2 linked regions of the Solwaraspora sp. WMMA2065 genome follow. The protein of the gene in region 1 interacts with the protein of each later gene in a pairwise test. Links are inferred from orthologs where the notes say so. Each region holds a gene or a part of one and is shown on either strand. Other genes may lie near its edges. The genes, in order: recA and O7610_RS22830.

Region 1 (15,385 bases):
CGCGGTCGGGCCGATCACCGCCACCACTCGGTCCGGGCGGATCGACGCGGGTCGGCGCGGCCCGGTGCCGCGGCCGTTGGTCAGTTCCGGTGCCACGAGGCGACAAAGTACGCGACGCCGTACGGTGCGGCGTAGTAGGTGAGCCGGCCGGTCCAGTCGGTCACGTCGCCGGCCGCCGCACCGGCGGCATCAGCGTCAGCGGACGCCGCACCGGCACCAGCAGTCGCCGCGCTGGCGGCCACCTGCCAGGCGGCCCGGCCGGCGACCCGCAGTGCGCCGGCCAGAGCCGGGTCCAGACGGGCGAGTATCCGGTGGTCGGCGGTAGCGAGGGCGGCGGCGACCTCGTCGTCGAAGGGTTCCGCCCGGTCGTCCTGGTAGCCGGGTGAGGCGAGGCCCCGGCAGGCGGAGCCGTCCCCCATCACCAGGGCCGCCCACGGTCGGTCGGCGGTCCGGGGTCCCGCCGCTGCGGACCCGGCGAGCAGCCGCCCGCGCCGTAGGCACTGTTCGGGTGGCGAACCGGCGGGGACCGCGACCATCTCGACCGCCGTACGGGCGGGGTCGACGTCGGCGCGGGCGAGCAACCACGCCGCGACGGTCAGGCTCAGCGGCAAGCGGCGGCCGGCACCGGTCGACGTGGCGTCGGGGGCGGGTACGGCGTCGACGACGGCGGCCGCCGGGTTCAGGGACGTGCCCAGGGGTACCTCGACCGCCGCCCCCCAGGGTCGGAAGCTGGCGGACAGCGGTGGCCGCCAGATCCGCTCCATCGGATCGGGAACGATCGACGGATCGGGTTCGGTGGACGGATCGGGAACCATCGACGGATCGTCGGTTCCGATGACCACGATTCGCTCGGCGGGGCAGTCGACCAGTGACCGGACGGCGGCGGTGGCGGCGCACCGCAGCTCGTCGAGCTCGGCGGCGGCCCCACCGGCCAGTTCGGGAACGATCACCGGCGGGTGTGGGCAGAAGGCGACGCGCAGCGGGGGCACGGCGTCCACGGTAGCCCGCAGTCCTGTCGCTCCACGCAGCCAACCGGTCACCTTGAGTGTCGGAATTTGGCCCCTTTGGCACCGACTCGTGGGCCAACCACCGACAAGGACACCGTATGGTCACGGTCGGCGACAGGCGCTCGACGCAGGCAGGGTTGGACCTGTGACAATGCGCGGGGGAAACTTACCCGCAACCTAACTGCGCCGTGGCGGCGTCCATCGGGACATCTCGATCCTGCGACGCCGGGAGAACGAGGATGGGCACATGAGCGACTGGACTTCCTTCGGACGGGTTGATGCGGACGGCACGGTCTACGTCAAGACTGCCGAAGGGGAGCGCGCGGTCGGATCCTGGCAGGCTGGAGCGCCGGAGGAAGGCCTGGCGCACTTCGCCCGCCGGTTCGCCGACCTGGTGACCGAGGTCGACTTGACGGAGGCCCGGTTACAGTCCGGTGCCGCCGACGCGACGCATTCGCTCAGCACGATCCGACGACTGCGCGGATCACTGGCCGAGGCCCATGTGGTCGGCGACCTCGATTCGCTGGCCGACCGGCTGGACAAGCTGGCGACCCTTGCCGAGGACAAGGCAGCGCAGGCCAGAGCGGCCCGGGACGCCGCCCGTGCCGCCGCCCTGGCCCGCAAGACCGAGCTGGTGGTCGAGGCCGAACAGCTCGCGGCCGAGTCGACCGGGTGGAAGAGTGCCGGTGACCGGTTCCGGGAGATTCTCGACGAGTGGAAGACGATCCGCGGCGTCGACAAGAAGACCGACGGGGAGCTGTGGAAGCGGTTCGCCGCCGCCCGGGACGGGTTCACCCGTCGGCGGGGCGCGCACTTCGCCACCCTCGACGCGCAGCGCAAGCAGGCCCAGTCGGCGAAAAACGAGCTGGTCGCCGAGGCCGAGACGCTGGCCGAGTCGACCGACTGGGCCAGCACCGCGAGCCGGCTCAAGGAGCTGATGGCCGAGTGGAAGTCCGCCCCACGCGCCTCGAAGGAGGCGGAGCAGAAGCTGTGGGAACGGTTCCGTTCGGCCCAGGACACCTTCTTCACCCGCCGCAGCGAGGTCTTCTCGGCCCGCGACGCCGAGCAGCGCGCCAATCTGGAGCGCAAGCAGGCGCTGCTGACCGAACTGGAGGCCGTCGACATCGACGCGGATCCGCGTACCGCGCAGGCGAAGCTGCGTGAGGTGCAGGGCCAGTGGCATGACATCGGCCGGGTGCCACGCGAGTCGACGTCGGGGCTGGACCGTCGACTGCGAGCAGTCGAGGACCGGGTACGGGAAACGATGGACTCGGCGTGGCGGCGTACCGAGCCGTCGGCCAATCCCCTGTTGACTCAGATGCGCGAGCAGGTCGCCGAGGCCGAGCAGCGGCTGGAGCGGGCGCGGGCGGCCGGTGACGCCAAGCGGATCCGCGAGGCGGAGAAGGCACTTGCCGGCAAGCGGCAGTTCCTGGCACTCGCGGAGCAGGCCAAGTAGCGCCAACCGGGCAGCCGACCGAAGAGCACTGACAAGACACAAGACACCGGCGGGATCCGACCGCGAACTCGACGGCGGATGCCCCCGGGAGCCGCCGGCCGCCAGGAACATCAGCGGCCGGCGGCCGATGCCGCTGGTGATCTTGACGGGCAGCCGGCGACCCCGCTCTCCGGGTAGCCGGCCCCTGCGGAGGCCAGTCGCCCTACCGCCTACTCATGACACACCCCTTTGACATCGCGATACTTCTATGTTTCGCTAAGGAAAGCGCTTCCCCGCCTGTCCAGCGGGATCCGTCCTGTAATACCCACGGCGTGGTGCACCGCCAGCACCCGCACCTGCGAGCCAACCGGGCTGGCTCTCCCACCGGCGACGCACCCCGCCATGCCGTAAGGAGATCTCAATGCACGCAGCACGGCGCCGCACGGCGCTGGCCACCACTGCGGTCGCTGCCGTCGCCCTCACCGGTGCCACGGTCGTCAGCGCAAGCACCGCCCACGCCGCTACCGGCTGCCGAGTCGACTACTCGGTCGCCTCCCAGTGGCCGGGCGGTTTCACCGGCAACGTCGTCCTCACCAACCTCGGCGACGCGATGTCGTCCTGGTCCCTGCAGTGGACCTTTGGCGCCGGCCAAGAGGTCGTTCAGGCGTGGAACGCCGACATCTCACAGAGCGGGAGCTCCGTCACCGCTCGCAATGTGAGCTACAACGGCAACCTCAGTTCGAACGCGAGCGTCTCGTTCGGCTTCAACGGGTCGTGGAACAACTCGTCCAACCCGGCACCGAGCAGTTTCAGCCTGAACGGCGTGGCCTGCACCGGTGGCACCAACCCGACCACACCGCCACCCAACCCGACCACACCACCGCCCAACCCGACCACACCGCCACCCGGCCAGACGCCGACCGGCCTGGTCGGCTGGGCCACCCAGAACGGCGGCACCACCGGTGGCGGCAACGCTTCCCCGACCACCGTCACCAGTTCCTCGGCGCTGTCCTCGGCGATCAGCGGATCCGGCTCCGCCGTCATCCGGGTGTCCGGGACCATCTCCTGCTCCGGCATGCTGAACGTCGGTAGCAACAAGACGATCGTCGGCGTCGGCTCCTCAGCCACGATCTCCGGCTGCGGATTCAACATCAGCAACCAGCGAAACGTGATCATCCGCAACATCAACTTCCGCAACTGGAATGACGACGCCATCAACGTCCAGACCGAGTCCACCAACGTCTGGGTCGACCACAACAGCTTCACCAACGGGTACGACGGAGCCGTGGACATCAAGCGCGGTTCCGACTACATCACGGTGTCGTGGAACCGCGTCTTCAACCACAGCAAGTCGATGCTGCTCGGCCACTCGGACAACAACGCCAGCCAGGACCGCGGTCACCTGCGGGTCACCTACCACCACAACTGGTTCGACGGCTCCGGTTCCCGGCATCCGCGGGTCCGGTTCGGCAACCCGGTACACGTGTTCAACAACTACTACTACGACAACGACTACGGTGTCGCCTCCACCATGGACGCCGGCGTTCTCGTCGAAGGCAACTACTTCGAGAACGTCGACGACCCGACGCACGTCGGCTACGCCGCGTCGGACCCGGGCACCCTCGTCGCCCGCAACAACCACTTCGTGAACTCCGGCACCCCGGAAACCGCCGGCGGGGTCGCGAGCATCCCGTACTCCTACTCGTTGACCACCGCCAGCCAGGTGAAGTCCGTCGTCACGAACGGCGCCGGCGCCGGCAAGATCGGCCTCTGACCCGATGACGTCCGTCTCCCGGCCGCGTGGTGCGGCCGGGAGACGGCGCGGTGCCGGATCAGCAGCTGACGGCACCCGGGTCAGACGCGGCTGACAGGGTTCAGCGGTCGCAGGCCGAGGTGGCCAGTGTCGCCGGAGGTGGTGCACCCACCGTCGGCAGCCCCAGCAGCACCCCGCCGGTACGCGGTGTCCGCCCTGCCTCGTAGGCGTCGCCGGCCCGGGTCCGGCGGTGGGCGACCGGCTCGCCGTCGGCGTTGAGATGGTGCGGAGCCGCGTAGCTGACGACCACCTCGACGAGGTCACCGGGACGGATGCGCCCGGCGAGCGGGCCGGCGTCGAAGTGCACCAGCCGGCCGTCCCGGGCCCGGCCGGACAGCCGCCCGGTCCGCCCGTCCTTGCGGCCCTCGCCGACCGCGACCAGCACCTCGACCGTCCGGCCGAGCAGCCGACGGTTCTCCGCCCAGGTGATCTCCTCCAGACAGGCGATCAGCCGGTCGTAGCGCTCCTGCACCACCGGCTTCGGCAACTGGCCGGGCATCTCGGCGGCCGGGGTGCCGGGGCGTTTCGAGTACTGGAAGGTGAACGCCGAGGAGAACCGGGCGGCCCGTACCACGTCGAGGGTGCGTTCGAAGTCGGCGTCGGTCTCACCGGGGAAACCGACGATGATGTCGGTGGTGATCGCCGCGTCCGGCATCGCCGCCCGCACCTTGTCGATGATGCCGAGGTAGCGGTCGGCGCGGTAGGAGCGGCGCATCGCCCGCAGTACGGCGTCCGAACCGGACTGCAGCGGCATGTGCAGCGAGTGGCAGACGTTGTCGGTCTCGGCCATCGCGGCGATCACGTCGTCGGTGAAGTCCTTCGGGTGCGGGCTGGTGAACCGGACCCGTTCCAGCCCGTCGATCCCGCCGCAGGCGCGCAGCAGTTTGCCGAACGCGAACCGGTCACCGAACTCGACACCGTAGGAGTTGACGTTCTGGCCGAGCAGGGTGACCTCCAGCACACCCTCGTCGACCAGGGCCCGTACCTCGGCGAGGACGTCGCCGGGCCGACGGTCCTTCTCCCGGCCGCGCAGCGACGGCACGATGCAGAAGGTGCAGGTGTTGTTGCAGCCGACGGAGATCGACACCCAGCCGGCGTAGGTCGACTCCCGCCGGGTCGGCAGGGTGGAGGGGAAGACCTCCAGCGACTCGAGGATCTCCACCTCGGCGGCGGAGTTGTGCCGGGCCCGGTCCAGCAGGGTCGGCAGCGCACCGATGTTGTGCGTGCCGAAGACGACGTCGACCCAGGGGGCCCGGCGGACGATCTCGCCCCGGTCCTTCTGCGCCAGGCAGCCGCCGACCGCGATCTGCATCTGCGGCCGCTTCTCCTTGACCGGTCGCAGGTGACCGAGGTTGCCGTACAGCCGGTTGTCGGCGTTCTCCCGCACCGCGCAGGTGTTGAAGACGACGACGTCCGGATCGTCGGACTCCCCCGCCCGGACGTAGCCGGCCGATTCCAGCAGGCCGGAGATCCGTTCGGAGTCGTGCACGTTCATCTGGCAGCCGTAGGTGCGCACCTGGTAGGTACGTGGGTGGCGGGCGTGTGCTGCGCTGGTAGTCATGACATCAGACAGCGTAGCCGGCCGCCCGCCGCCGGGATCACGCGGCGAGTGTCGGAGCCACCGAGTCGGGCCCCCACCGCGAGCCGCCGCAGAACAACCCGGCCCGGCAGCCGGGGTCGGTCAGGCTGCACAGCCGCAGGTTGGTGCGGCGGTCACCGACGCTGGTCGGTTCGATGTCCAGGTGCACCGGACGGACCGTGCCGTCCGGGGACACCAGCAGGTGGCGGGTCGCGTCCAGCGTGTCGTCGGCGAGTACGCAGCGACGTCCGGTCCGGCGGGCGAACGCGGCGAGGACCCGGTGCTCCGGCGGGTCGACCGGTGCGGCGTAGCAGTCGACGTTCACCGGGAAGTCCCCGGCCCCGTCCCAGACGTCGCAGAGCACCACGCCGTCGGGGAACCGCTCCGCCGAAGCCCCACCCAGCGACACCACCGGACGACCGATGATGGCCGCGAGGGTGGCTCGGATCTGACCTGGGGCGAGCGGTCCGTCGACGGACCAGTTCCACAGCGTGGTGCAGAACGGTGCAATCGCCATACGATCATGTTGCCCGGACAGCAGCCGGCACGTGGGCTGTGTTACCGCTCCGTGACCATTTGAGTTGCCTTCCGACACATCACGCCGCCTAAAGTGGCGGGACCACGTGAGGTGACCTCGACCGATCGTGACGACTAGGACGGTGCATGGACAGGGACGGTGCATGACGGTGACAACCAGTGAGCCGCTGATCGTGCTCAGCGGAGTCAACAAGTGGTTCGGTCCACTGCACGTGCTCCAGGACGTCGACCTCTCGGTCGACCGTGGTGAAGTGGTGGTGGTGATCGGGCCGTCCGGCTCCGGCAAGTCCACTCTGTGCCGCGCGATCAACCGTCTGGAGCCGATCAGCTCCGGGACCATCCTGTTCGACGGCCGACCACTGCCGGCGGAGGGCCGGGCCCTGGCCCGGCTGCGCAGCGAGGTCGGCATGGTGTTCCAGTCGTTCAACCTGTTCGCGCACCGGACGATCCTGGACAACGTCACGCTCGGCCCGATGAAGGTACGCCGGGAGAAGGCGTCGGTGGTCCGCGAGCGGGCACTGCAACTGCTCGACCGGGTTGGCATCGCCAACCAGGCGGACAAGTTCCCGGCCCAGCTCTCCGGCGGTCAGCAGCAGCGGGCGGCGATCGCCCGGGCGTTGGCGATGCAGCCCAAGGCGATGCTGTTCGACGAGCCGACCAGCGCGCTCGACCCGGAAATGGTCGGCGAGGTGCTGGACGTGATGACCTCGCTGGCAGCCGAGGGGATGACGATGGTCGTCGTCACCCATGAGATGGGCTTCGCCCGGCACGCCGCGAACCGGGTCATCTTCATGGCCGACGGGCAGCTGGTCGAGGACGCCCCGCCCACCGAGTTCTTCACCAACCCGCGCAGCGACCGGGCGAAGGACTTCCTGTCCAAGATCCTCACCCACTGACATCCCGCTCGAGGACGAGTTTCATCCAACGTGGAGTCGGCCGCGACCCGGCGGGCTTCCCATCGTGAAGGAGAAAACTGAGCAATGCGTATGTCACGTATGGCGGCGGTAGCCGCAACTGCCGCGTTGGCGGTGTCCATGGCGGCCTGCGGCGACAGCGGCGGGGACGGCTCCGGCAGTGAGAACCCCGACGTGGCGACGCCGAGCTTCGAGGCCGGTACCACGATGGCCGAGCTGAGCGAGGCCGGCACCATGACCGTCGGCACCAAGTTCGACCAGCCCGGCTTCGGTAAGCTGGGCCTCGACGGTGAGCCGGCCGGCTTCGACGTCGAGATCGCCAAGCTGATCGCGGCCGAGCTGGGCATCGCCGCCGACGACATCGAGTACGTCGAGGCGCCGTCCGCGGTCCGCGAGGAGCTGCTGGAGCAGGACCGGGTCGACATCGTGGTTGCCACTTACACGATCAACCCCACCCGCAAGGAGCGGATCGACTTCGCCGGCCCGTACTACGTCGCCGGCCAGCACATCATGGTCCGCGCCGACGACGAGTCGATCACCGGGCCGGAGTCGTTCGAGGCCGGGGACAAGAAGATCTGCTCGGTGCAGGGTTCGACGCCGGCGGAGAACATCCAGGAGTACCTGGCGGATGTCGGCGAGCAGCTGGTGCTCTTCGACGTCTACGAGAAGTGTGTGGACGCGCTGCGCGGCGGTCAGGTCGACGCGGTCACCACGGACAACGTGATCCTGCTCGGCTTCATCGCCGACAACGAGGGCGACTTCAAGCTGGCCGGTGAGCAGTTCACCGAGGAGCCGTACGGCATCGGGGTGAAGAAGGGCGACGACGCGTTCCGCGACTTCATCAACGACACCCTGGAGAAGATCTACGACGACGGCTCGTACGCCGCGGCGTGGGAGTCCACCGCAGGTGCCTTCGACGACAACACCCCGACCGGTCCCGCGGTCGACCGCTACTGACCGTCGAAGGTCGCCCCTGATCGATCCCGGCCGGCCCGGCGCAGTCAGCTCCGGGCCGGCCGGTCGCCCAGGTGGACGGTTCGCAGAAGGGTCTTTCGTGTGAGAGTGCTCGTCGACCACTTCGACGTCTTCGTCGGAGGTTTCTGGCTCACCCTGCAGCTGTGTCTGCTGTCCGCGACCGGCGCGCTGCTGATCGGCACGCTCGTCGCGATCCTGCGGATCTCACCGGTGCCGCCGCTACGCTGGCTCGGCGGGGCGTACGTGACGGTGCTGCGCAACGTGCCGCTGACCGTCGTGATGTTCTTCTCGGCCTTCGGGTTGCCCGCACTCGGGTCGAACGCCGACTTCCTGCGGATCCCCGGGCTGAGCATCGTGTTCAGCCGGCTCGGCATCGACCTGCCGTACTTCCGGTTCGCGATCATCGCGCTGAGCGTCTACACCGGTGCGTTCGTCTGCGAGGCGATCCGCAGCGGGATCAACGCGGTGCCGCCCGGTCAGGCGGAGGCCGCCCGCGCGATCGGCCTGACCTTCACCCAGAACCTGCGGTACGTGGTACTCCCCCAGGCGTGGAAGGCCGCGATCGTCCCGCTGGGCAGCGTCATCATCGCCATGATCAAGAATTCGGCGCTGGCCGGCTTCTTCGGGGTGGTCGGTGACCTGTCCAACTCGGCGCAGAACCTGACCAGCGCCCTCGGCGAGCCGATCATCCCGGTCTTCGTCGGCATCTCGATCGGCTTCCTGATCATGACCGTGCCGCTCGGGCTGCTGCTCGACCGGGTCGAGGCCCACCGGGCGGTGGCCAGATGACCGCCCCGTCCCCCGCGAGCGCCGCAGCCGTCACCGGAGGAACCACGCCATGAGCCAGCAGCAGAGCGTGTTGTACGACGCCCCCGGACCACGGGCCCGACGGGTCACGCTGATCGTCAGCGTGCTGTCGGCCCTCGCCGCCGTCACCGCCGGGTACTTCCTGGTCTACCGGCCGCTGGCCGAACGCGAACAGTTCACCATGGAGAAGTGGGGTCCACTGATCGACCCCGGCAACGAGGTGTTCGGTCAGGTCTGGACACTGCTCGGCGAGGGGGTCACCGCCACGCTGACCGCCGCCGGCCTGGCGATCGCGCTGTCGTTGCTGTTCGGCACCGCGCTGGCGGTGCTGCGGATCCAGCTGAAGGCGCTGCTGCGCCGCCGGTTCACCGGGCTCGCCACCTCGTTCGCGCTGGCGTTGCGGGCGCTGAGCTGGCTGCTGAACCTGGTGACCCGGTTCTGCGTCGAGGTGTTCCGCGGCCTGCCGGTGGTGATCACGATCTTCTTCGTCGCCCGGGGCCTGCCGGACCTCGGCCTGGAGATCGTCCTCCCGTTCGGCCACGAGATGCTGCCGTACCTGGTGCTGGGTCTGACCATCTACAACGGCGTGGTGATCGCCGAGATCCTGCGCTCCGGGATGGAGGGTCTGCCGTCGGGGCAGCGCGAGTCGGCCGCCGCGATCGGGCTGACGTCGTTCCAGACCACCCGGATGATCCTGCTGCCACAGGCGTTCCGGATCATGCTGCCGGCTCTGATCAGCCAGCTGATCGTGGTGCTCAAGGACACCTCGTTGGGCTTCATCATCGGCTACCAGGAGACGCTGCTGGTCGGCCGGACGATCATCCAGAACCTGCGTAACCCGATCCAGGTGTATCTGGTGATCGGGGTGCTGTTCATCGCGGTCAACTACGCGCTGTCCAAGCTCGCCGAGTCGGTGCAGCGGCGGCTGGCTCAGGGCCGGCGGACCAGCGCCACACCCCAGCCGCCGGCGGCACCGGCGTCGACGGTGGCCGGCCAACAGACTGCGGCCGGCACCGGCGGCAGCGCCACTACCGGCGGCACGGCTACGTCAGGCAGCAGCTAACCGGACGGCCCGCCCGTTGACCGGCCGTCCGGCCGGTCAACGGGCGATCTCGGTGACCCGGGACTCGCGGACCACGGTCACCCGGATCTGCCCCGGGTAGGTCAGCTCCTCCTCGATCTGCTTGGCCACGTCGCGGGCCAGCACCGCGGCACCGATGTCGTCCACGTCGTCCGGCTTGACCATCACCCGGATCTCCCGGCCGGCCTGCATGGCGAAGACCTTCTCCACGCCGATCTTGCCGGCGGCGATCTCCTCGATTCGCTCCAGCCGCTTGACGTACGCCTCCAGGCTTTCCCGCCGCGCGCCGGGACGACCACCGGAGCACGCGTCGGAGGCCTGGGTGAGCACCGCCTCGACGGTCTGCGGCGGCACCTCGTTGTGGTGTGCCTCGATAGCGTGCACCACCTCTTCGGATTCGCCGTACTTGCGGGCCAGGTCGGCGCCGATCAGCGCATGACTGCCCTCGACCTCGTGGGTGAGCGCCTTGCCGATGTCGTGCAGGAACGCGCACCGCTTGATCAGCGGGACGTCCAGACGCAGCTCGGCGGCCATCACCCCGGCGATGTGCGCGGTCTCCACCAGATGCTTGAGCACGTTCTGGCCGTACGAGGTCCGGTAGCGCAGCCGGCCCAGCAGGGTGGCCAGCTCAGGGTGGATCTCGGTGATGCCGACGTCGACGAGCGCCTCCTCGGCAGCCCGGTGGCACAGCTGCTCCACCTCCTGCCGGGCGGTCTCGAAGACCTCCTCGATCCGGTGCGGATGAATCCGGCCGTCGAGCACCAGTTTCTCCAGGGTGAGCCGGCCGGTCTCCCGGCGTACCGGGTCGAAGCAGGACAGCAGGACCGCCTCGGGTGTGTCGTCGATGATCAAATTGACCCCGGTGACGGACTCGAACGCCCGGATGTTGCGGCCTTCGCGCCCGATGATCCGGCCCTTCATCTCGTCGCCGGGCAGATGCAGGACGCTGACCACGCTCTCCGCGGTCTGTTCGCTGGCGACCCGCTGGATGGCGTCCACCACGATGTGCCGGGCCCGCTGGTCAGCGGTGTTGCGGGCGTCGGCCTCGATGTCGCGGACCAGGATTGCCGCCTCCCGTTTGGCCTGGCCCTCGATCGCTTCAACGAGCTCACCCCGGGCCGCCTCGGCGGTCAGCCCGGCGACCCGCTCCAGCTCGCGCTGCCATCGCTCCTCGGCGGCCGTCAGGTCCGCCTCCCGGGCGGCCAGGGCTGCCTTGCGCTCGGCGAGTTCGGCGGCGGTGGCAGTCAACCGGCGGTCCCGCTCGGCGACCCGGTCGGCTTCCTCGGCGTGCTGACGTTCCCGCTCGTCCATCCGCTGGCCGCGCCGGTCCAGCTCGGCGGACTGCTCCTTGACGGCCCGGGAGAGCATCGCGATCTCCCGCTCGCCGCTGCGCCGGGCCGCTGCCCGGACCTGCTCGGCTTCGGTCTCGGCCTGCCGGTGGGCCCGCTCCAGGATGGTGTCCGCCTCGGCCCGGGCGGCGTCGAGCACTCGACGGGCCTCGGCCCGGGCGGCGGTCGCTTCGGCCTTGGCGGCGGCGGCGTCGGTACGGGCCGCAGCGGCGGCGGCCTTGGCCTGCTCGACGGCGGAGGACGCCTCGTCGGCCGCGGTACGCAGCGCGGCGAGGGAGCGTTCCTGCCGGTCGCGGGCGGCGACGAAAGCCGGGTCCTCCTCAACCGGCGTCGCGGCCGCCGGTGTGGTGAGCCGGCGCAGCGTGCGGGCACCGAGCGCGAGGCCGGCGAGCACCAGGCCGGCGAGCACGACGACCGCGGCGAAGAGCATCCACTCCAGCCCGGTCATGCCGACCCTCCGAGCCTACCGACACTCGCGTGTCCCGCCGGCTTCCTGCGCTGCGCCACGACCGCCTCCAGTCCGCCGTCGGCCTTCCCGGAGGCTTCTCGCTCCGGCGCCGGCCACGGCTATGGGAACACCCGACCGTGGCGGCTGACCAACGACCAGACAGCACCGACGTGGGTGCGGGCACGATCACGGCGAAAGCGGCCGTTGTGCGTGCTGTCGCCGCCGGACCGGCCTGTCCGGTTGCGGCATGTCTGGCTACTGAACTGCTGCTGCGAAGTGATGCCGTACTGTTATGCGATCTATGTTGTGCGGTTAGCCTGCGACGGGTCGGTTGTTCGTCTGTAACGCGAGGCTAGGTCGCGAGGGGCCGTTCGGTCAAGAAGTCATGATCAGACCGACAACGGAACGTAGGGCATCGGCCCACTCACAGGCAGCATATCGCGCTCAGGACGCGCCGGGATGAGTCGGAAATTTGGCGCATCCCGCAGGGGATGGTGTCCCGTCAGGTGGACCAGGGCTACTCAGCATCCGGGTCGGGAACCTCGCCGATCAGTGCCTCGGCATCCACCGCGTCGGTGAACTGGGCGGCCTCGGCGGACCGGACGGCCAGTGCCTCCCGGACCACCGGCACAGCTACCCCCGCCGAGTAACCCTTGCGGGCAAGCATCGCGACCAACCGTCGGAACACCACGTCCGGAGCACCCCGGGCGGTACGCAGCTTGCGCTCGACAAGCTCCGTCGCGGTGGCCCGCTCGGTCGACTCGTCCAGCCCGTCCAGCGCGTCCCGGGCAGTCTGTGGATCCACGCCACGCTGACGCAACTCGGCGGCGAGGTTGCGCCGGGCCAGCCCTCGACCGTGGTGCCGGCTGGTCACCCAGGCTTGGGCGAACGCCGCGTCATCGATCATCCCGACCTCGTCGTACCGGTCGAGGACCGAACTGGCCGTGGCCTCGGAGATGCCGCGTCGCCGCAGCACTGCGGCGAGCTCCGCCCGAGTCCGAGGGCGGACGGCGAGCTGTCGCAGACAGATGTCGCGGGCCTGCTGCGCCTCGTCCACCGGCTGCCCACCGCCGACCGCGGCGGACCCGGTGGTGCGGCCGTCGCGCTCAGCGGTGGGGTCTGCGAACCCGGCGGTGGGGTCGGCCGGCCGGCTGCGGCCGGCACGGGAGGCGCGTGGACGGGGCGGAGCCGCATCCCAGCCCCGGCCCGTCCGTGCGCCGCGTCGTCGCCCGGCCATCCGGATCAGAAGTCGACCGGCGGCAGCTCGGGCCCGCCGGCCTCGTCGGCACCGAGCGCGCCGACGCCGAGCTTCTCCAGGATCTTCTTCTCGATCTCAGCCGCCACGTCCGGATTCTCCCGGAGGAACTCCCGGGCCTTCTCCTTGCCCTGACCGAGTTGGTCGCCCTCGTAGGTGTACCAGGCACCGGACTTGCGGATGATCGACTGCTCGACGCCGACGTCGATCAGCGAGCCCTCCCGGGAGATGCCCTTGCCGTACATGATGTCGAACTCGGCCTGCTTGAACGGCGCGGAGACCTTGTTCTTGACGACCTTGACCCGGGTCCGGTTGCCGACCACGTCGGTGCCGTCCTTGAGGCTCTCGATCCGTCGCACGTCGAGCCGCACCGAGGCGTAGAACTTCAGCGCCCGGCCACCGGTGGTGGTCTCCGGCGAGCCGAACATCACGCCGATCTTCTCCCGCAGCTGGTTGATGAAGATCGCGGTGGTGCCGGTGCTGTTCAGCACACCGGTGATCTTGCGCAGCGCCTGGCTCATCAGCCGGGCCTGCAGACCGACGTGGCTGTCCCCCATCTCGCCCTCGATCTCGGCACGGGGCACCAGGGCCGCGACCGAGTCGATCACGATAATGTCCAGCGCGCCGGAGCGGATCAGCATGTCGGCGATCTCCAGCGCCTGCTCACCGGTGTCCGGCTGGGAGACCAGCATGGCGTCGGTGTCCACGCCGAGCGCCCTGGCGTAGTCAGGGTCGAGCGCGTGCTCGGCGTCGATGAACGCCGCGATGCCGCCGGAACGCTGGGCGTTGGCCACCGCGTGCAGGGCGACCGTGGTCTTACCGCTGCTCTCCGGGCCGTAGACCTCGACCACCCGACCCCGGGGCAGGCCGCCGACGCCGAGTGCAACGTCGAGCGCGATGGAGCCGGTGGGGATCACTGCGGTCTGGATCACCGGCCGCTCGCCCAGCCGCATCACCGAGCCCTTGCCGAACTGTTTGTCGATCTGAGCCAGCGCCAGATCGAGCGCCTTTTCCTTGTCTGGCACTGCCGCCATTGCTGCCACCCCTACGTTCGCCGACTTCCCAGGCGTCCTGGCCGAGCTTCTCGTCACCCGGGTCACGCTAGGCGCTGGGTCCGACAGAAAACAGCCGACGGGCCGCAACCTGTGGATGAGCACCTAGCTGTGGACAATAGCCGAACAGATGTACGAGTGGAAAACCAGACACGCCCACGAGTTTCACCACCCAAAGCATCCATTGGACCGCAAAGAGTGAATTCAGCTACGCGAACGCACGCCCGCCAAGCAGAGGTACCCCGTCAAGCGGAGGCACGACCAGCCGACAGGAGTACGACCGACCCGACAAGCGACGCGCGACACACAGGCCGACTCCGGTTGCCCCGAGACACTTCCAGTTCTGATGTCACCGGTGCTCTGATGCACCGGTGACATCAGAGCCCAACCAACACCCGACAACCGGGACAGTGACACTATGCGCATTGACTGAGGCGTACCGTAATCAACAGGTCGTGAATCCCAGCTCGACCGGCTCGCGATCAGCGCAACCGGCCAGGGACCCGGTCGGGATACGCGGCGCAGACCGCCCGCCAGACCACCGCCGTCTCCTCACCCGCCGCCAGTGCCTGGGCGATGGTGCGCCCACCCAACTGGGCCAGTACCTGATCGGTGGCGATACTGCGGGCGTACGCCGGCCCGAACGCCTCGTCCAACCGGCCCCAGAAGTCCGTCAACCGCATCCCTGCCTCCTTACTGCTTCGACGGAGCCGGCACCGGGCGCAGCACCAACCCCAGCAGCGGCACCGTGGCCAGCGCCGACAGCAACGTCAGGACGCCGTAACCGGACAGCCCGACGATGATTCCGCTGACCCCGCCGGCGAACGCGCCGGCCAGACCCATCACCAGGTCCGACAGGCCTTGCACCGACGGACGGACGTCGACCGGCACCGACTCCGACAGCAGGGTCGAGCCCGCGACCATGGTGCCCGACCAGCCGAGCCCGAGCAGCACCAGCCCGATCACCAGGCGTACCGGGTCGTGGCCGGCGGTGCCCGCCACGGCACACGCGGCCAGCAGCAGCCCGACCCCACCGACGATCACCGGCCGGCGACCGGCCCGGTCGGTGAGCCAACCTACCACCGGCGACAGCGCGTACATCCCGGCGATGTGCAGGCTCAGCACCAGCCCGA
Region 2 (15,518 bases), 4.6 Mb from region 1 along the record:
GCGCCGACGCCCTCACCCAGGTCACCACCACCCTCGGTGACCAGGTCCGCCGGGCGGTGGAGCTGTTCGTCGGCGAACTGGCCCGGCTGGACCGCGAATCCGGCGGGGAACTGCTACGCGACGTCGCCGACCGGGAGATCTACCGGGGCGCGTTGACGGTGCTGATGCGGCTGGTCTTCCTGCTGTACGCCGAGGAGCAGCGGCTGCTGCCGCTCGGTGACCCGCTCTACCAGGAGGCGTACGCGGCGACCACGCTGCACGCCCAGCTGAGCCTGGCGCGGGACCTGTACAGCGAGGAGGTGACCGACCGGCGGGCGGCGGCCTGGCCCCGGCTGCTGGCCCTGTTCGCGGCGGTGCACGGCGGCTGCACCCACCCGGACCTGATGATCCCGGCGCACGGCGGGTCGCTGTTCGACCCGGCCCGGTTCGGCTGGCTGCACCGGGCGGCGGTCACCGACCGGGTGATCCTGGAGATCCTGGACGCGCTGCTGGTGCTGCGCCACCGGGGCAAGGCCGCCGAGCAGCTCAGCTACTCCAGCCTCGGGGTGGAGCAGATCGGCCACGTCTACGAAGGACTGCTCGACTTCTCCTGCCTGCGGGTGGATCAGCCGCACGTCGGGCTGGTCGGCAAACTGGAGCCGGAGCTGCCGCTGACCGAGCTGGTCGAGCAGGCCGCGCTCGGTGAGCCGGAGTTCCGCGGCTGGCTGGTGAAACGCTGCGGCCTGACCGCCGGCCAGGTGAGCAGGGCGCTGGCCCGCACACCCCGGCCGGACGAGGTGGCGGCGCTGCACGCCGCCTGCGACAACGACGCCGACCTGGCCGAGCGGGCCCGCCCGTACTGGGGGCTGCTCCGCACCGACCTGCGCGGCCTGCCGACGATCTTCCCGGCCGGGTCGGTGCTGTTCACCCAGGTCGGCGACCGGCGCGCCACCGGCACCCACTACACGCCGAGGGAGCTGGCCGAGGAGGTCGTCCGGCACACCTTGGCGCCGTTGTGTTTCGCGCCCGGTCCGGCGCAGGGTGTCGCCGAGGAAGGCGTGTGGCGGGCGAAGAGCGCGGAGGAGCTGCTGCAGCTGAAGGTGCTGGACCCGGCGATGGGCTCCGGCGCGTTCCTGGTGGCCGCCTGCCGCTACCTGGCCGAGGTGGTGGTGCGGGCCTGGCAGCGCGACAAGCTGCCGGCTGAGCTGGCCGACCTGCCCGCCGACGGGCGCACCGAGGAGGAGCTGCGGCTGGTTGCCCGCCGGATGGTCGCCGCCCGCTGCCTGTACGGGGTGGACCGCGACGACATGGCCGTCGAGTTGGCGAAGCTGTCGCTGTGGCTGGTCACCCTGGCCAAGGGACGACCGTTCGGCTTCCTCGACCATGCGCTGCGCTGCGGTGACTCGCTGGTCGGCATCACCTCGCTGGACCAGCTGACCGCCTTTCACCTGGACCCGGAGCAGGGGCGATCCTTGCACGCCCGGCTCTACGGCTCGGTCACCGACCGGCTGCACGAACTGGTCGCCGAGATGACCGAGCTGCGGGAGCAGATCGAGGCGAGCGTGGTGCAGGACACCCGTGACGCCGCCGACAAGGCGGCGAAGCTGGGCCTGATCGAGCAGATGGGGGACGGGCTGCGGCTGGCCGCCGACGCCGTCGTGGGCGCGGCGCTGTCCACCGCCGTACGGGCACAGCGCCGCCCGTGGGATCCGGACGACGACCCCGACGACGATCCCGAGCACAAGTACGACGACCGGCTGTCGGCGATCAGCGACCAGGTGTACGCGGTGCTGCACGACGAGGCGTCGGCGGAGCAGACCCGGCAGTTGACCGACACGATCAGCGGCTGGCTGCGGGGCAGCCGCCCCGCCCCGATCCGCCCCCTGCACTGGCCGCTGGAGTTCCCCGAGGTCATCAACCACGCCGGCTTCGACGCCGTCATCGCCAACCCACCGTTCGTGGGCGGGCAGCGGCTAACCGGATCGATCGGTGTCGACCTTCGCGAGTATCTGGTGGAGCGGGTCGGCCGGGGTCGACGTGGCAGCGCCGACCTGTGCTCGTACTTCCTGCTGCGCAAACTGGCGGTGACCGGGAAGGGCCGGGTCGGGCTGATCGCCACGAACACGATCGCCCAGGGCGACACCCGCGAGGTCGGCCTGGACCAGGCGATCGACATGGGTTGGACGATCTACCGGGCGAACAAGTCGCAGCCGTGGCCGGGCACCGCCTCGCTGGAGGTGTCGCTGCTCTGGGTGGGGCACGCCGGCAGCGGTGAGGAGCGCATCCTCGACGGCCGCAAGGTGCGGGGCATCACTCCGTCGCTCGACGCCGAGTCCCGAGTGACCGGCAACCCGCACCGCCTCGCCGCCAACGCCGGCCAGTCGTTCATCGGCTCGTACGTCCTCGGTACCGGCTTCCTGCTGGAGCCGGAGCAGGCGCAGGCGCTGATCGCCAAGGACCCGCGCAACAAGGACGTCCTCTTCCCCTACCTCAACGGTGAAGACCTGAACACCAGCCCGGACTGCTCGGCCACCCGCTGGGTCATCAACTTCCACGACTGGCCCATCGAACGCGCCCAGCAGTACCCAGACTGCTTCGCTATCGTCGAACGTGAAGTCAAACCCTTCCGGGCAGCTAACAGCGATCGGCGTAGGCGCGAAATCTGGTGGCGCTTTACTCGGCCGGCTCTCGACCTGTACGAGGCCATCGAAGGGCTCGACCGCGTCCTCGCGATTACGCGTGTCAGTAGGACAGGACTGCCTGCATTTGTATCGACGGATCAAGTAATCAGCGAGGCGGCTGTGTTGTTTGCAACGGACCGTGTGGCGCGACTAGCTCTACTTACTAGCGGCTTCCACTTCTTGTGGTGGACAGTTAAAGGTGAGTCGAGCCTTCGGACAGATGCGCGTTACACGCCGTCCGATGGTTTTGAGACGTTCCCGCAGCCCGAGTTGACGGACCGGATGGATCGGGTTGGTGAGGAGTTGGACTCGTACCGGCGGTCGGTGATGTTGGGTCGGGGGTTGGGGCTGACGAAGCTCTACAACCTGGTCCACGACGAGGGCGTGACCAGCGCGGACATCCGGCGGCTGCGCGAAATCCACGTCGAGATCGACGAGGCGGTTGCCGAGGCGTACGGCTGGTCGGACCTGCGGCTCAACCACGGCTTCCACGAGACCCGGCAGGGCATCCGCTTCACGATCGACTCGGCGGTGCAGGTCGAGATCCTTGACCGCTTGCTGGAGCTCAACCACAAGCGCTACGCCGAAGAAGTCCGCAAGGGCCTGCACTCCGGCTCACGTCGCACCCCACGCAAGTCAACCAAGTCCGTCCCGCGACCCCGGAAGTCAGCGGAATCCGAGTCGCTTCCCCCTGCCTTCGACGACGCCCTGTTCCCCCGCCCCGACGCCCTCTTCTGAGAACGATTCGGTCCCGGCGCTAGCTTGCGTCGGGCATGAGCGGGATGGTGGCTGATGGTCCGCCAGTGGCGATGAAATCGGCCAGCCACTGGCGGACCTTACTCAGTGGGATTTCGGCGCTGTCGGGGACGATGTGCTCGTTTCCCATGTAGTCGTAGGTGGCCTCGCTGCTGCCGCTGGTGACCCCTATTGAGAGGAAGCCGCCGCTGCGATCCGTGTATGAGATGAAGCCTCGGTCGTGGCTGATCCCGGCTTCGATTACGGGCAAGCCGGATGCCCCTAGAATGTTTGCCTGAACAACGGAGGGGACTTGCCGACCTGCTGTGACGGTCAGGACGTGCTCGATCAGCTTGTCAAGGTCGGCCAGATTGTCCACGATGATCACCGGATCGCCGGGACCGAAGTCGTTTTTCGGGACCTGGTCGAACCATACTTCTAGCGCCACCATGGGCTGGCACCCCCCTGTGTATCAGGACCTTGGCAGGTCGGAGGAAGCGGTGGACTTCCACCGGCAGGCAGCCGGAGTAAACCGCCGGCTCGGCGACGCATGGCAAGCCGCCGTCGCGCTGCACAACCTGGCGACGGCACTCGCGGCCACCGTCCGCGAAGCAGAAGCACTACCGGTACGGCAGGAGGCGTTGGCGCTGCTCAGCCAATTCGAGGATGAACGCGCAGCCGGCCTTCGCGAGCGAATCGAGCGGGCATTGACGTCGTGATCGGATGCGGATCGGCCTCCGATCGGATGCGCTCCATCTGCGCTACACGCCAAGCGCGGAGCAGTTGCCTGATGAATCCACCCTGGAGTACTAGCCGATGTCACACGCCGTCGCGGTTCCACACCGTTGCCTGGAGGTTGAAGCCTCCCTCGACTACCTCGGTCACCCTGAAGACAACGATGCGGCCGGGCAGTGATCCGTTCCAGGTCAGCAGGCAATACCAGCTACCCACCTGGGGATTATTGATGTACTGCGAATCCTGTCCCGCCGGGCTGCGCGCGGTCAACTCGTAGCACTGCTGCGGCGACGGCTCGCCCTCGTTGCCCCACTCCAATAACTTGCCGCTGTTATACGTTCGCATATCGCTGCCGTCGCGCGACGTCTTGAGATCGCCACCGAATCCCGCGCGGCCGGGCGGTGGCAGGTAGTCGAAGTCGATGCCGCCCGGAAACCGAAGCTGGATCGGGTCGCTCCATCGCTCCTTCCATTCGTATACGATTACGGGAGGTTCACCAGTCGGGATCTGCGAGGCAGGAGCTGTCGAGTCCACAGGTGCCGTGGTGGCGGGTCGATCGGTCCCTGGCGGCGAGGTGGAATGGCTGGGTGAACCCTGTCCTGTTGGAGGCGGATCGGTCGAGGTTGGTAGCGGACGGTTCGGGCTGATGATGCGGTCGATCGCTGCCCCGGTGACCCCGGCGATGACAACGAGAAGCAAGGTTAGCAACGTGGCGAAAATTGCCTGGCGGTCACGCCACACCTTGCTGAGGGACCAAGACGTAGCGGCAAGCCCGACCAATCCGAGGACGACTACGGCCCATGCGCCGATGCTCGTTAGCCACTGCGCGACGCCAGCTGCCGCGCCAATTACGGTTGCTATGACGGAAACCAGTGCAAGTCGTCCTTGCTGCCTTGCGCGCTCGTCGGTTGCCTGCACGGATCAGAACCTCCATGTCGGCTTGCATCTCACAACCGGCGCATCGGTTCGATACCGACTTGAAGTTGAACGAGTGGCCCGGTCCTGGGTGCTTTGCAGACCGGTCCTGCGCCGGCACTCATCGTACCTGACTTGGCCATTCGGTGTGTACAACGATCATCGCCGTTGTGATAGCAGATAGTTCGTTCAAACGCCCTGGTCAGAGGTTGAGTGCCTACAAGAGATCGACTTGTCGGATTGACGACTTATCGTTGTCTCTCTGCGTGACGCTGATGCGCGACTCGCGGGTGGACCGCTGTTTCAAGGGCCCGGAATTCACCCATATGAGATGCTGGTACCTGTTCTGGCAAGACTTGATGGTATATGTGAATTAACCCGGGCAAAACATATCTTGTGCGCCAGGATGCACTGGTGCCGCTCAGCTAGCCCGAGGGCGCCTGCGTAGTCGGCTGTGACGAGTGGATCGAGCGGGCGGTGACGCCGTGAGCGGAGAGCCAACGTCGGCTGACGATCGGATACGCCGCATCTGCGCGACGCGCTGAGCGTGCTTCAGATGGAGCGCATCCGATCATGGAGTCCGGTATGGCAGCCCAGCCTGGCAGAGGTCAGGGCTGGGTGGGGGCGTGCTTGAGGCCGGTAACGAAGCTGGTCCAGGTGGTGGCGTCGAATGCGAGGGTCGGGCCGGTGCGGTCCTTGGTGTCGCGTACGTCCACCTGGTCGCCAGCGAAGCGAACCTCGACGCAGGCGGCGTTGTTGGAGCTGCGCGACGACGTGAACCAGTCCCGGTCTGGGGTGCCGACCTGCGGGGTCATCCCATCTCCTTGGCTATCTGGCGGATCAGCGCGAGTGAGTCCTGCGAGCTTAACGCGCGTTCCTCAGCCTCAGCGAAGGTCATCGTGTAGTCGGCTACGCGAGCGGACTGGTCGATGATGTCGCTGGAGGTCAGGACTTCCTGCCAGACCAGGTCAGGCAGCCGGGGCGATGGGAACGAGAGGATCTGGAACGGCCCGCCGAGCGCGGGGTGTGCTCCGGCGGTGAACGGCACGACCCTGATCCGGATCTGATCCGGATGCGTGGATACCAGCTTGGCCAGGTGGTTGAGCTGGTCGTGCATGACCGCTGGGCCGCCGATCTGCTGACGGAGGACCGCTTCGCTGATGACGGTGCTCACGTTCAAGGGGTTGGGGCCGGTCAGCCGAGCCTGCCGTGCCATGCGCGCCTTGACTCGCCTGGTCATCTCGGTCAGCCGGACGTAGGTGTTGCCGCCACGGATCACGGCACGGGCGTAGTCCTCGGTCTGGAGCAGTCCGTGGAGTAGTTCGTTGTCGTAGCTGCGGACGTGATCCGCGCCGGCTTCGTAGCCGAGGAAGCGGAGGAAGTCAGCGGGGAAGAGTTGGGAGTACTGGTGCCACCAGGCGCGACGGGTTGCTCCCACCCGCAGCTCTTCCAGCTCGGCTGCGTCCTCCGGGTCGATCTCGTAGATCTCGATGAGTTGAGCCAGTCGGCCGGCTGGCAGTTTGACTCGGCCGGCTTCTACGCCCGAGATGTACGCCTGGGCGATGCCGGTCGCCTTGCCGGCGGCTACCGCTGTCATGCCCAGCTCTTCGCGGCGCTGGCGCAGCCTGATGCCGAGTTCCCATGCCTGCACGGTGGGCGAGACGTCTGCGCCGTCGGTTGCCTCTTGGCCCGTCGGTGACTGGATCATGTTTCTCACTCCTTACAGGACCGGATAGCAGGGTGAGCCTACTTCAGGAAGTCGCTACAGACTAGGGGGTTGATATAACAAACGACTTCCCTGATGCTAGTCACGGTCGGCAGTTCCGCCGCAAACGAGGAGGTTCCCGTGTACCGATTCGGAAAGTTGATCTACCAGCAGGAGGAAGGGGAGCGGTACGGGTTCTCGCTGTGCCGCATCGACAACGCCGGCACGCGCGACCAGACGTACGACCTGCTCGGAGTCATCCGGGTCGCCGTCGACCCGCGTCAGCCGGAGAAGCTGGGGGAGAACCTGCGCGGCTGGGCGGTCGCGACCCTGACCGCTGGCGGCCACGGGTTCGGCTGCTACCACGCTGCCTTCAGCACCCTCGACGAAGACGACCAACCCGAGAGCGACCTCGGCAACCTCGACATCAACTGGTCCGGCTCGGAAGTCCTCGTACCCGCCGCCGAATAGCCGTGTACGCCGAAGCGGCAGCGGCCCGGCTGCTCCGCGTACCGCCGTCGACCCTGCGCCGCTGGCTGGCCGTCACCGACGGCCGCCAGCGGCGGTCCGACCCGTCCGGCAGCCGAGCCGGCCCTCCCGGTCGGCGGATACTCGACTGGGCCGAGTTCGTCGAAGCCGCCTACCTGCGGGAACACCGGCAGGCGCATCGTGTGTCGATGAGCGGGCTGCCGATCTTCCTGGCGTTGCTCCGGGACCAATTCGGCGTGCCGCACCCGATCGCCGACCGGCGAGTCTTCACCGATGGACGCGCCGTCGTCTGGGAAGTCCAGGCCGCCGCCAGCCTGCATCCGCGCTGGTGGCTCGTCGTGACGACCGGCGACCGCCTGACGCTGACCCCGCAGGCAGCGGCCTTCCACCGGCGAGTCGGCTGGGCCGGCGACTCCGCGGCCAGCTACCGACCCGACCCCAGCCCCGACTCGCCCGTACGCATCCGGCCCGACGTGCGCTTCGGCCGGCCCGCCATCGGCGGGGTGAGCACCGAGAGCATCGCCGAACACCAGGCGGCAGGCACCGACCCCGAGACGATCGCCGAGATGTACGCCCTGACCCCGGCTGACGTTGCCTGGGCGCTGGCCTACGAGTCCGGCACCCGCCCCGGCCGTTGACTGGATGTGGGAGGTTCGATGCCCGACCGAACGCTGTGTCAGCCCGAGACACTGTTTCCGGCCGTGACCGGCTCCGGTGCTGAGCTGGTTGCCGCCACTGCCGACGAGATCGCCGGATGGCAGGCGGACGGGATCGGCGTACACGCCTTCTCCGACGACAGCTACCCCGCCCAGCTGCGCGGCATCAAGGAGGCACCTCCGCTGCTGTTCACCCGTGGCAGGCTGCGTGCCAACGACCGGGCCATCGCCGTCATCGGCAGCCGCAAGGCGTCCGAGCGCGGACTGGTCATCGCCCGATCGGTAGCCGCGTCGCTGGTCAACCGGGGAGTGACGGTCGCCAGCGGGCTTGCGCACGGCATCGACACCGCTGCGCACACCGCAGCCCTCGCAGCCGGTGGCCGGACCGTCGCGGTCATCGGCACCGGCATCCGCAACTACTATCCGTCGGCCAACCGACGGCTGCAGGACCACATTGCCGAAGTCGGCCTGGTCGTCAGCCAGTTCCGGCCCGACGCCGGCCCTACCCGGCAGAGCTTCCCGATGCGCAACGCGGTGATGAGCGGGTACGCGGTAGCGACCCTCATCGTCGAAGCTGGCGAGACCAGCGGTGCCCGGATCCAGGCTCGCCTTGCCCTCGGGCATGGCTGGCCGGTGATCCTGACCAGCCATGCCCTGCAAAGCCAGTGGGCGCAAGCCCTGGCCAACAGGCCGGGCGTCCACGTCGTACGCTGCACAGCAGAGCTGATCGAAGCCGTCGACGGCATCCTCAACCGGCTCCCACTCAAGTAGACAGCCGTAGCGGAAGCTCTTGCTGATCGAGCGCCTGTGCGGCGAAGCCATGAGCCGGTTGGTCGATTGAGATCCTGTCGTTCATGGCGTGACGCTGGTGATGGTGTGCAGCATGGCGAACTCGCCGCCGCCGGTCAGGCAGTAGGGGGCGACATCGGGCAGGTCGAGGTCGCTGGTCGAGGGGTTGGCGTAGCCGCCACCGCCGACGACCCGGCTGCCGATCGCGATCGGCTCCCGGCCCGGTACGTCGACCCCGGCGACCTGCCCACCGTCCCGCCACACCTTCGTGCCGGGCGGCCAGACAGCGACGTTGCGCATCCCGTCCTGCCCGGTCGTCGCGTCCGGTTCGAGGACGAAACAGTCGTCGTCGGCGAGGTGGCGCAGGTATCCGTCGATCTGCGCGTCGTCGCCACCACGTCGTACGTCGTGAACGAGCAGCGTCGGGTCCGATTCGGCGACGGAGACCGGCGGACTCGACGTACAGCCGAAACACACCGCGGCCGACATGACGGCGAGGAACACCCGAGCGGGCCGGCTACCCCAGCGGGGGTAGCCCTTCCGCCGGATCATGTCGAACGCATGGGTGACGTCGAACTGCGGACGAGGTCGCGCCAGCGGGAAATCGTCGCCTTGTACGGTGCCGGCATATGCAGGTCGGGCACCTCGTCGTAGCCGAAGACCCCGAGCTCCTTGTGCTCGTCGGTGTAGATCACTCTTCTTCACCCGTGTAGACCGCACCGAAGCTGACGATGAAGACGTGCCGAAGCGGGGTGATCTCGTACACCCACGAGTCGATGATCCGCACGCCGGTGATTGTCAGGCCCAGCTCCTCGGCGACTTCCCGGCAGACGCCCTGCTCCGGTGACTCGCCGACTTCCAGCTTGCCGCCGGGCAGCTCCCACTCGTCGCGCTCGTTCTTCAGCAGCGGCACCCGACCATGGTGGTCGACGACCAGCTTCACCGAGATCGGCAACTGGTACTCGAAGTAGCCCGGGTTGCGTTCGACGAGGTACGGCGGCCGGTCGGACACGGCAGAGGCTCCCATCCGTACGGCCTCAGCCTGCGGAGATCAGGACGGCGGCGACGTCGTCGGCGCGTTTGAAACGGTCACCGCCGACGGCAGGGTCGCTCTCCGTCTGCCGGATCAGCTTCTCCAGGTACGCCACCCCGCGCTCCCGGGCCTCGGCGACGACCTCGGACCATCCGGGGTAGAGCTGATAGTCGGTGACCAGCCGGGCGAAGCCGTCCGTGCAGAGCAGGATGTGGCTGGTCCCTGCCCAGTCCGCAGTGATCTGGTGCGGGACGAGGCGGCGCTGCGGGTGGCCGGAGAAGACCGATTCGACATCACCGGAGGTCATCGTGTGCCGGCGTCGCTGCTGCATGGCCGCGACGACCTTTGCCGGATCAGTTTCGCGGGCCCGCACCGCTGCCGCCTCGCGCCCGTCGAAGTAGCTGGTGGCGAGGACACGGGTGGTGTCGCCGTCGATGACAGCGGTGGCGTCGCCGATACGGGTCAGCTCGAAGTCGTCGCCCTGGTCGACGCAGAGGCCGATCGAGCAGGCCGGCGGCATCCGGTCCGACGGGAAGCCGTACGCCTCCTGCTGCCGATGCACCTCGACGGCGATCCGCTCCAACAGGTCGGCGCCGCTGCCCTGATAACCGTCCGTCCCGGATTCTGTGAGGAGCGCCCCGACCAGGTCGACCAGCCACACCACGTCACGCTCTGCGGGCAGGGCAGCGTCGTCGTACAGATCGGTGGCACCGTCGATCACCCAGGCCAGCGAACCCGCGTGGCCCACCCGGTCCTCGTTGGACCTGGCCCCGCCGGCAGTGGTGACCGAATCCCGAACCTTCATCTTGCTCCAATCCTCGGAACGAGTGCCAGCAGGCTTCCACTTGAGCGAGGGCTGCGAGTCAGCCTTCCGGGCGAACGGGTCGTGAATGAATAACTTAGGCGGTGCTGGCCAGGGGGCGAGGGCTGATGGCTGCTTGAAGCTCGGGGTCGACCATCTGGAGCGCGGCATCGAAGTGGTGCTGCAGGTTGCTCACCAGTCTGGCGACTGTGTTGCCACAACCGCCCTTCTCCAGGTAGATCCTCATCCAGTCGTTGCCGACATCGATCCGCAACTGCTGGCCCACGTGCAGATCCACGGCGGCGACTTCGGCGACGCCGTCAGCGGTGACGGCTGGGCGGCCCCAGAGCCGGAACGGCGCTCTCGATGAGAACAGTTCGCTGAGGAAGGCATCCTGATCATGAATCTGTTTGCTGAATCGGATGGCGATCGGCCCGCCCATCACGTTGCCGCCGCCATCCTCGGTGCCAAGGGCCGACCAGGAGATGGCCTTGCTTTCACAGAGCGTCACCAGCTTGCTGTACCGGCTCACGGCCCGGCTGACGAAGGCGAGGTGCAGTGGGAAGGAGTCGCCGGACGCGACGAACTTGCCCATCCTGCTGACCGCTTCCCGTACTCCACCGAAGTCGGGGTCATCGATATGGCTCTCGATCCGATCGAACGGAACGGCGTCGCGGTAGTCGCTGCGTGAGAGGAAGTCAAGGAACGCCTCTGCGTTGCGGCCAGACAGTTGGAACCCAAGCTCCTCGGTTTCGGCTCCGGCAGAGCCGAGCAGAGCCGTACCCTTGAAATTGGTACGCACGCGCCGTGTCTGGGCGTTCGGCCACATGTGCCGTAGATGATCGGAGGGCAGCCACATCCAGTCGAGGTCACGGCGGTTGGCTACCCAGCCGTTGACCAACGAGCCGGCATTCTTTGTCGGCATGTCCGTGTGCAGGCTCCAGAATCTGGGGTTGAGTTGATCTACCCAGAAATAGCCGAACTCGGTGTGGACCTTGAAGAGGAAGGCGTCGGTGCTTTCCTCGACCCGGCCGGAGCCGGTGAGCCCACGCAGACACTCCAACGGATCCTCTACATGGGCCTCCACGACGAACGTCTTGGTGGGTGAGGTAGGGCTCAGTGCAAGTTCATCTGCCATGGCGGCCCGTGCGGTCAAGATCCACCTCCCTGCTCGTCTTCCTCCTGCGACTCCTCCAGGCCAGTATCCGCGACCTCTAGCTCTTGGAGCAGGTCCAATTGTCCATCAATCTCGGCGCGCCCTGGGCGTTTGATCCCTTTGGTCACCTTTCCGATGCTTTGATATGAGGTGGTGCGGCCTCTGTGATGAAGATCCTCAGGAGTCTTCCTGAACTGGATACGGTCTTCGGATCGAGTCGCTGTGCGTCGCTCGAACGCGAACCATGCAGGCTCGCGGTCGGCGACACTTCGAGCAGCCTGAGTGACGAGGCGCCTGAGTCCGGTCTGCGCCTTTTGTCCGTAGATGCTGTAGTAGGGGGCGACCCGCTCGGTAAGGCTAGTCATTGTGACGGCTGGTGCTCTGTGCGTGAGCATGGCGACGAGCGCCGCTAGGACGTACTCCTCAGCTACCTCTACCGGAGAGTCGGGGTCGAACGGAATGATCGAAGGTGGTGGGCCGGCCAGGTCTACGCCTTCGCCGAGAGCCCTGGTGAGTAGTCCTGACGCATGCTCCCTGTTGTGCAGGTCGACGCGTCGGTGAGCGACCGCAAGCAGGGGCGCAGACACTCCCGCACTCTCCAGGCTCAGGCTGATCCGGCTGGCGTGCTTCGACAAGCAGATGTATAGCGTCTCCAGCGTCGGCGGGGTCCGGTGCGTCAGAGTCACGCCTGCGGCCTGCACCAACGACTCAGGGCCCATCGCCGCGTATGCGAAAGCCTGCCGCACCTCGATGTTGGCACCGGACTTCGCTTCGCACTGCACCAGATGATTGCTGGCCTCGTGGAACAGTAGGGCATCGATGACGGCATTGCCGGCGTCGCCGCTGGCGGGAATTTCCAGCCCGGCTGGGCGAAATCCTGCCTGAGCCAGCACGGGCGGAGTGATATCACCGGCCGTCAGCAGCCCGAGCAGGGCGTTGATCGGCAACAGCCGCGCCTCCAATGGCTGACCCTCCTTCGTGATCGCGAGATGACGACAGTAGCGCCGTACGGCCAAGGACCGTACGGCGGCGCACCGTGGCGCGAAGTCATGGCCTTTTGATTTGTCCACATCGGGATGATGGTCCAGGTTCAGCGGGCGATATTGATCTTCAGTTCGCTCATGATCGACATTTGCCGGACGGTCAAAGTACTCAAGTGATCACGCTTTCCGGTCGGCAGGTGCAGTCGATCGCATGAGGACGGTTTCGGTGGGAGCCGTTACGGTGGCGGGCATGGGTGAGGCGGGCGTACTCGGCAGACCAGACGCGGGCGTGATCCGCGACGAGCTGCAGGCGCTGGTCCTGGCCGACCTGCTCGGGCCGCTCGACGGGCCGGACGAGGAGTTCGGCACCCAGGAGAGCCCGCTCGACCGCTACCTGCTCGGCCGGCTCGCCCCCAACGGCCAGGCCGTCGAGCCCGACACCCAGGACGAGCTCTCCGACGCCAGCGCACCGGACATCATGGAGGGCCAGCCGGAGCCGAGCGCGCCCAACGTGCCCAGCCTCGCCCCGTCTGCGCTCGGCTTCACCGCCACCGTGGACGGTGCCGCCACCGCGCTGCGGGTCACCGGCGGCTGGGGTCGCTACGACCGGGCCACCTCGCAGCGCGAGGAACACGCCGGCCGGGTCTGGCAGCGCCAGAGCCACGGCGGCACCATCATCGTCGTACTCGCCGAAGGCCCGCTGCCGCCGCAGGCCCCCGACCCGGACCAACCCGACATCGTGGTACGCGGCCGGGCCCGCCGCCGCGACGGCCGCTGGCTGATCTCCCTGTTCCTGGAGAACCGGCAGCGGCCCGGCGCGCGGCGCGACGCCAGCTCCTGGATCTTCCAGGTGGAGCTGTCCGCCACCGGCGACGGCGACCAGCCGGTCTTCTGGCCCCGACCCGAGCAGATCACCGGCGGCGACGCCTCCGACCAGGCCGAACGCCGCCGGCTCGCGATGGCCTACCGCTTCCACCCCGAGTACGCCGTCGGCCACGGCACCGCCGTGCGGGCCGACCCGGCAGCCGGCGGTGACCCCGCGCTGCGCGCCCACCGGATCCGCACCTGCCCGGTGCCCGTACACGAACTGCCGTTCACCGACGTGCCGACCGCCGACACCGACCCCGATCTGCCGGAGCTGGCCGCCGTCGAGCTCGACATGAAACGCCTCGCCGAGCTGGCCGCCACCCCGCCGGCCGCCCCGGCCAGAGGCACGGCACGCGGTCCGGCCGGTGATCCGCTGCTGGCGGCGCTGACCCCGCTCGTCGACGGCTACCGGGCCTGGATCGCCGGCAACGAAGCCGCCGCCGACCAGCCGCACCGCCGGCTCACCGAACACCGTCAGCAGGTCACCGAGGCGCTGCGCGACGCCCGCCGGGCCGCCGACCGGATCGCCGCCGGCATCGGCCTGCTCGCCACCGACCCGGCCGCCCGCCGCGCCTTCGGCTTCGCCAACCGGGCGATGTACCTGCAGCGGGTGCACACCAGGGTCGCCGACGCCCGTCGCGAACACCCCGGCGTCGGGCTCGCGGCGGCGACCGCCGCCGCCGACCAGCCCGTCAACCACCGCTGGCGGCCGTTCCAGCTCGCCTTCCTGCTGATCAATCTGCCGGCGCTGGCCGACCCCCGGCACGCCGAACGCACCGAGGACCAGCAGCGGGCCGTCGCCGACCTGCTGTGGTTCCCCACCGGTGGCGGCAAGACCGAGGCGTACCTCGGGTTGACCGCCTTCACCATCGCGATCCGCCGGCTGCAACCCGCCCACGGCGGACTGGTCGCCGCCGACGGCCTCGCCGTGCTGATGCGCTACACGCTGCGGCTGCTCACCATCCAACAGTTCGAGCGGGCCGCCACCCTGATCTGCGCCGCCGAGACGCTGCGCCTGGCCGACGAAACCACCTGGGGCGACACGCCGATCCGGATCGGACTGTGGGTCGGCGGCAAGGTCACCCCCAACCACACCGACCAGGCCCGGCAGTGGCAGCAGCAGCAGCGTGGCCGGCGCGGCGCCGCCACCCGGGGCCACGGCTCACCGCACCAGCTGACCAGCTGCCCGTGGTGCGGCAGCCGGATCGAACCCGGCCGGGACATCGTGATCGACCCGACGTACCGCCGGACCCTGGTCCGCTGCCCCGACGTCGAATGCCCGTTCAGCGACCTCGCCGGGTTCGGCCGGCCCGACGACCAGCGCGGGCTGCCGGTGCTCGTCGTCGACGAGGAGATCTACCGGCACCCGCCGGCCCTGCTGATCGCCACCGTCGACAAGTTCGCCCAACTGGCCTGGAAAGGCGCGACAGCAGCGTTGTTCGGGCAGGTCAGCCGGCGCTGTGAACGGCACGGCTACGTCACCGAAGACCTGGAACACGCCGACTGGGAAGCGACGTACCACCGGGCCGCCGGCACCGCCGGGCCGGCCAGCATCGTCGACTGCCCCCGGCTGCGACCCCCCGACCTGATCATCCAGGACGAGCTGCACCTGATCTCCGGTCCGCTCGGCTCCCTCGTCGGCCTCTACGAGACCGCCGTCGACCGGCTCGCCACCTGGCAGCCGGTGACCGGTCACTCGACCCGGCCCAAGGTGATCGCCTCCACCGCGACCGTCCGCCGCGCCCACCAGCAGATCGGCGCACTGTTCCACCGCTCGACCAGCGTCTTCCCACCGCCCGGCCTGGACGCCGCCGACAGCTTCTTCGCCCGCCAGCGCGACCCCGACCAGCGTCCCGGCCGGCGCTACATCGGCATCTGCGCCCACGGCACCCGGATCAAGTCGGCCCTGATCCGGGTGTACGTGTCGGTCCTCGGTGCCGCCCAGAAGCTGCACGAACGCTACGGCCGCAACGACGTCACCGACCCGTACATG

Evidence for each region.
Region 2: the proteins of recA (region 1) and O7610_RS22830 interact in binary tests that used the Bacillus subtilis proteins (3 or more experiments, as listed by UniProt). The link is inferred for Solwaraspora sp. WMMA2065 from one-to-one orthologs.

The regions. Positions count from the first base shown.
Region 1 is NZ_CP128361.1:389,332-404,716, reverse strand. The notes cover bases 12,212-14,988. They hold recA (recombinase RecA), read right to left. Parts: upstream 14,235-14,988; coding sequence 13,188-14,234; downstream 12,212-13,187. Other genes in these bases: O7610_RS01770 (MFS transporter), read right to left, coding at 14,946-14,988; O7610_RS01775 (DUF3046 domain-containing protein), read right to left, coding at 14,735-14,935; O7610_RS01785 (regulatory protein RecX), read right to left, coding at 12,463-13,182. Outside these bases: tRNA (adenosine(37)-N6)-dimethylallyltransferase MiaA, read right to left, coding at 1-84; O7610_RS01835 (class III extradiol ring-cleavage dioxygenase family protein), read right to left, coding at 81-989; O7610_RS01830 (DUF349 domain-containing protein), read left to right, coding at 1,255-2,463; O7610_RS01825 (pectate lyase family protein), read left to right, coding at 2,864-4,216; tRNA (N6-isopentenyl adenosine(37)-C2)-methylthiotransferase MiaB, read right to left, coding at 4,317-5,816; O7610_RS01815 (hypothetical protein), read right to left, coding at 5,854-6,351; O7610_RS01810 (amino acid ABC transporter ATP-binding protein), read left to right, coding at 6,515-7,267; O7610_RS01805 (glutamate ABC transporter substrate-binding protein), read left to right, coding at 7,352-8,242; O7610_RS01800 (amino acid ABC transporter permease), read left to right, coding at 8,342-9,049; O7610_RS01795 (amino acid ABC transporter permease), read left to right, coding at 9,099-10,130; rny (ribonuclease Y), read right to left, coding at 10,167-11,945; more of O7610_RS01770, read right to left, coding at 14,989-15,385. UniProt on the Bacillus subtilis protein: Multifunctional protein involved in homologous recombination, DNA repair and competence.
Region 2 is NZ_CP128361.1:5,002,795-5,018,312, forward strand. What follows is about bases 6,871-9,780. They hold O7610_RS22830 (DNA-processing protein DprA), read left to right. Parts: upstream 6,871-7,895; coding sequence 7,896-8,666; downstream 8,667-9,780. Other genes in these bases: O7610_RS22820 (hypothetical protein), read left to right, coding at 6,892-7,221; O7610_RS22825 (DUF433 domain-containing protein), read left to right, coding at 7,224-7,877; O7610_RS22835 (hypothetical protein), read right to left, coding at 8,748-9,236; O7610_RS22840 (hypothetical protein), read right to left, coding at 9,233-9,379; O7610_RS22845 (NUDIX domain-containing protein), read right to left, coding at 9,376-9,696. Also shown: O7610_RS22790 (Eco57I restriction-modification methylase domain-containing protein), read left to right, coding at 1-3,398; O7610_RS22795 (Imm1 family immunity protein), read right to left, coding at 3,418-3,846; O7610_RS22800 (hypothetical protein), read left to right, coding at 3,896-4,114; O7610_RS22805 (hypothetical protein), read right to left, coding at 4,215-5,048; O7610_RS22810 (DUF397 domain-containing protein), read right to left, coding at 5,654-5,860; O7610_RS22815 (helix-turn-helix domain-containing protein), read right to left, coding at 5,857-6,753; more of O7610_RS22850, read right to left, coding at 9,781-10,522; O7610_RS22855 (hypothetical protein), read right to left, coding at 10,617-11,675; O7610_RS22860 (hypothetical protein), read right to left, coding at 11,672-12,637; DISARM system helicase DrmA, read left to right, coding at 12,909-15,518. UniProt on the Bacillus subtilis protein: Protein that helps load RecA onto ssDNA during transformation. Binds cooperatively to circular ssDNA, is able to bridge different segments of DNA. Favors the loading of RecA onto SsbA- or SsbB-coated ssDNA and formation of RecA-DNA filaments.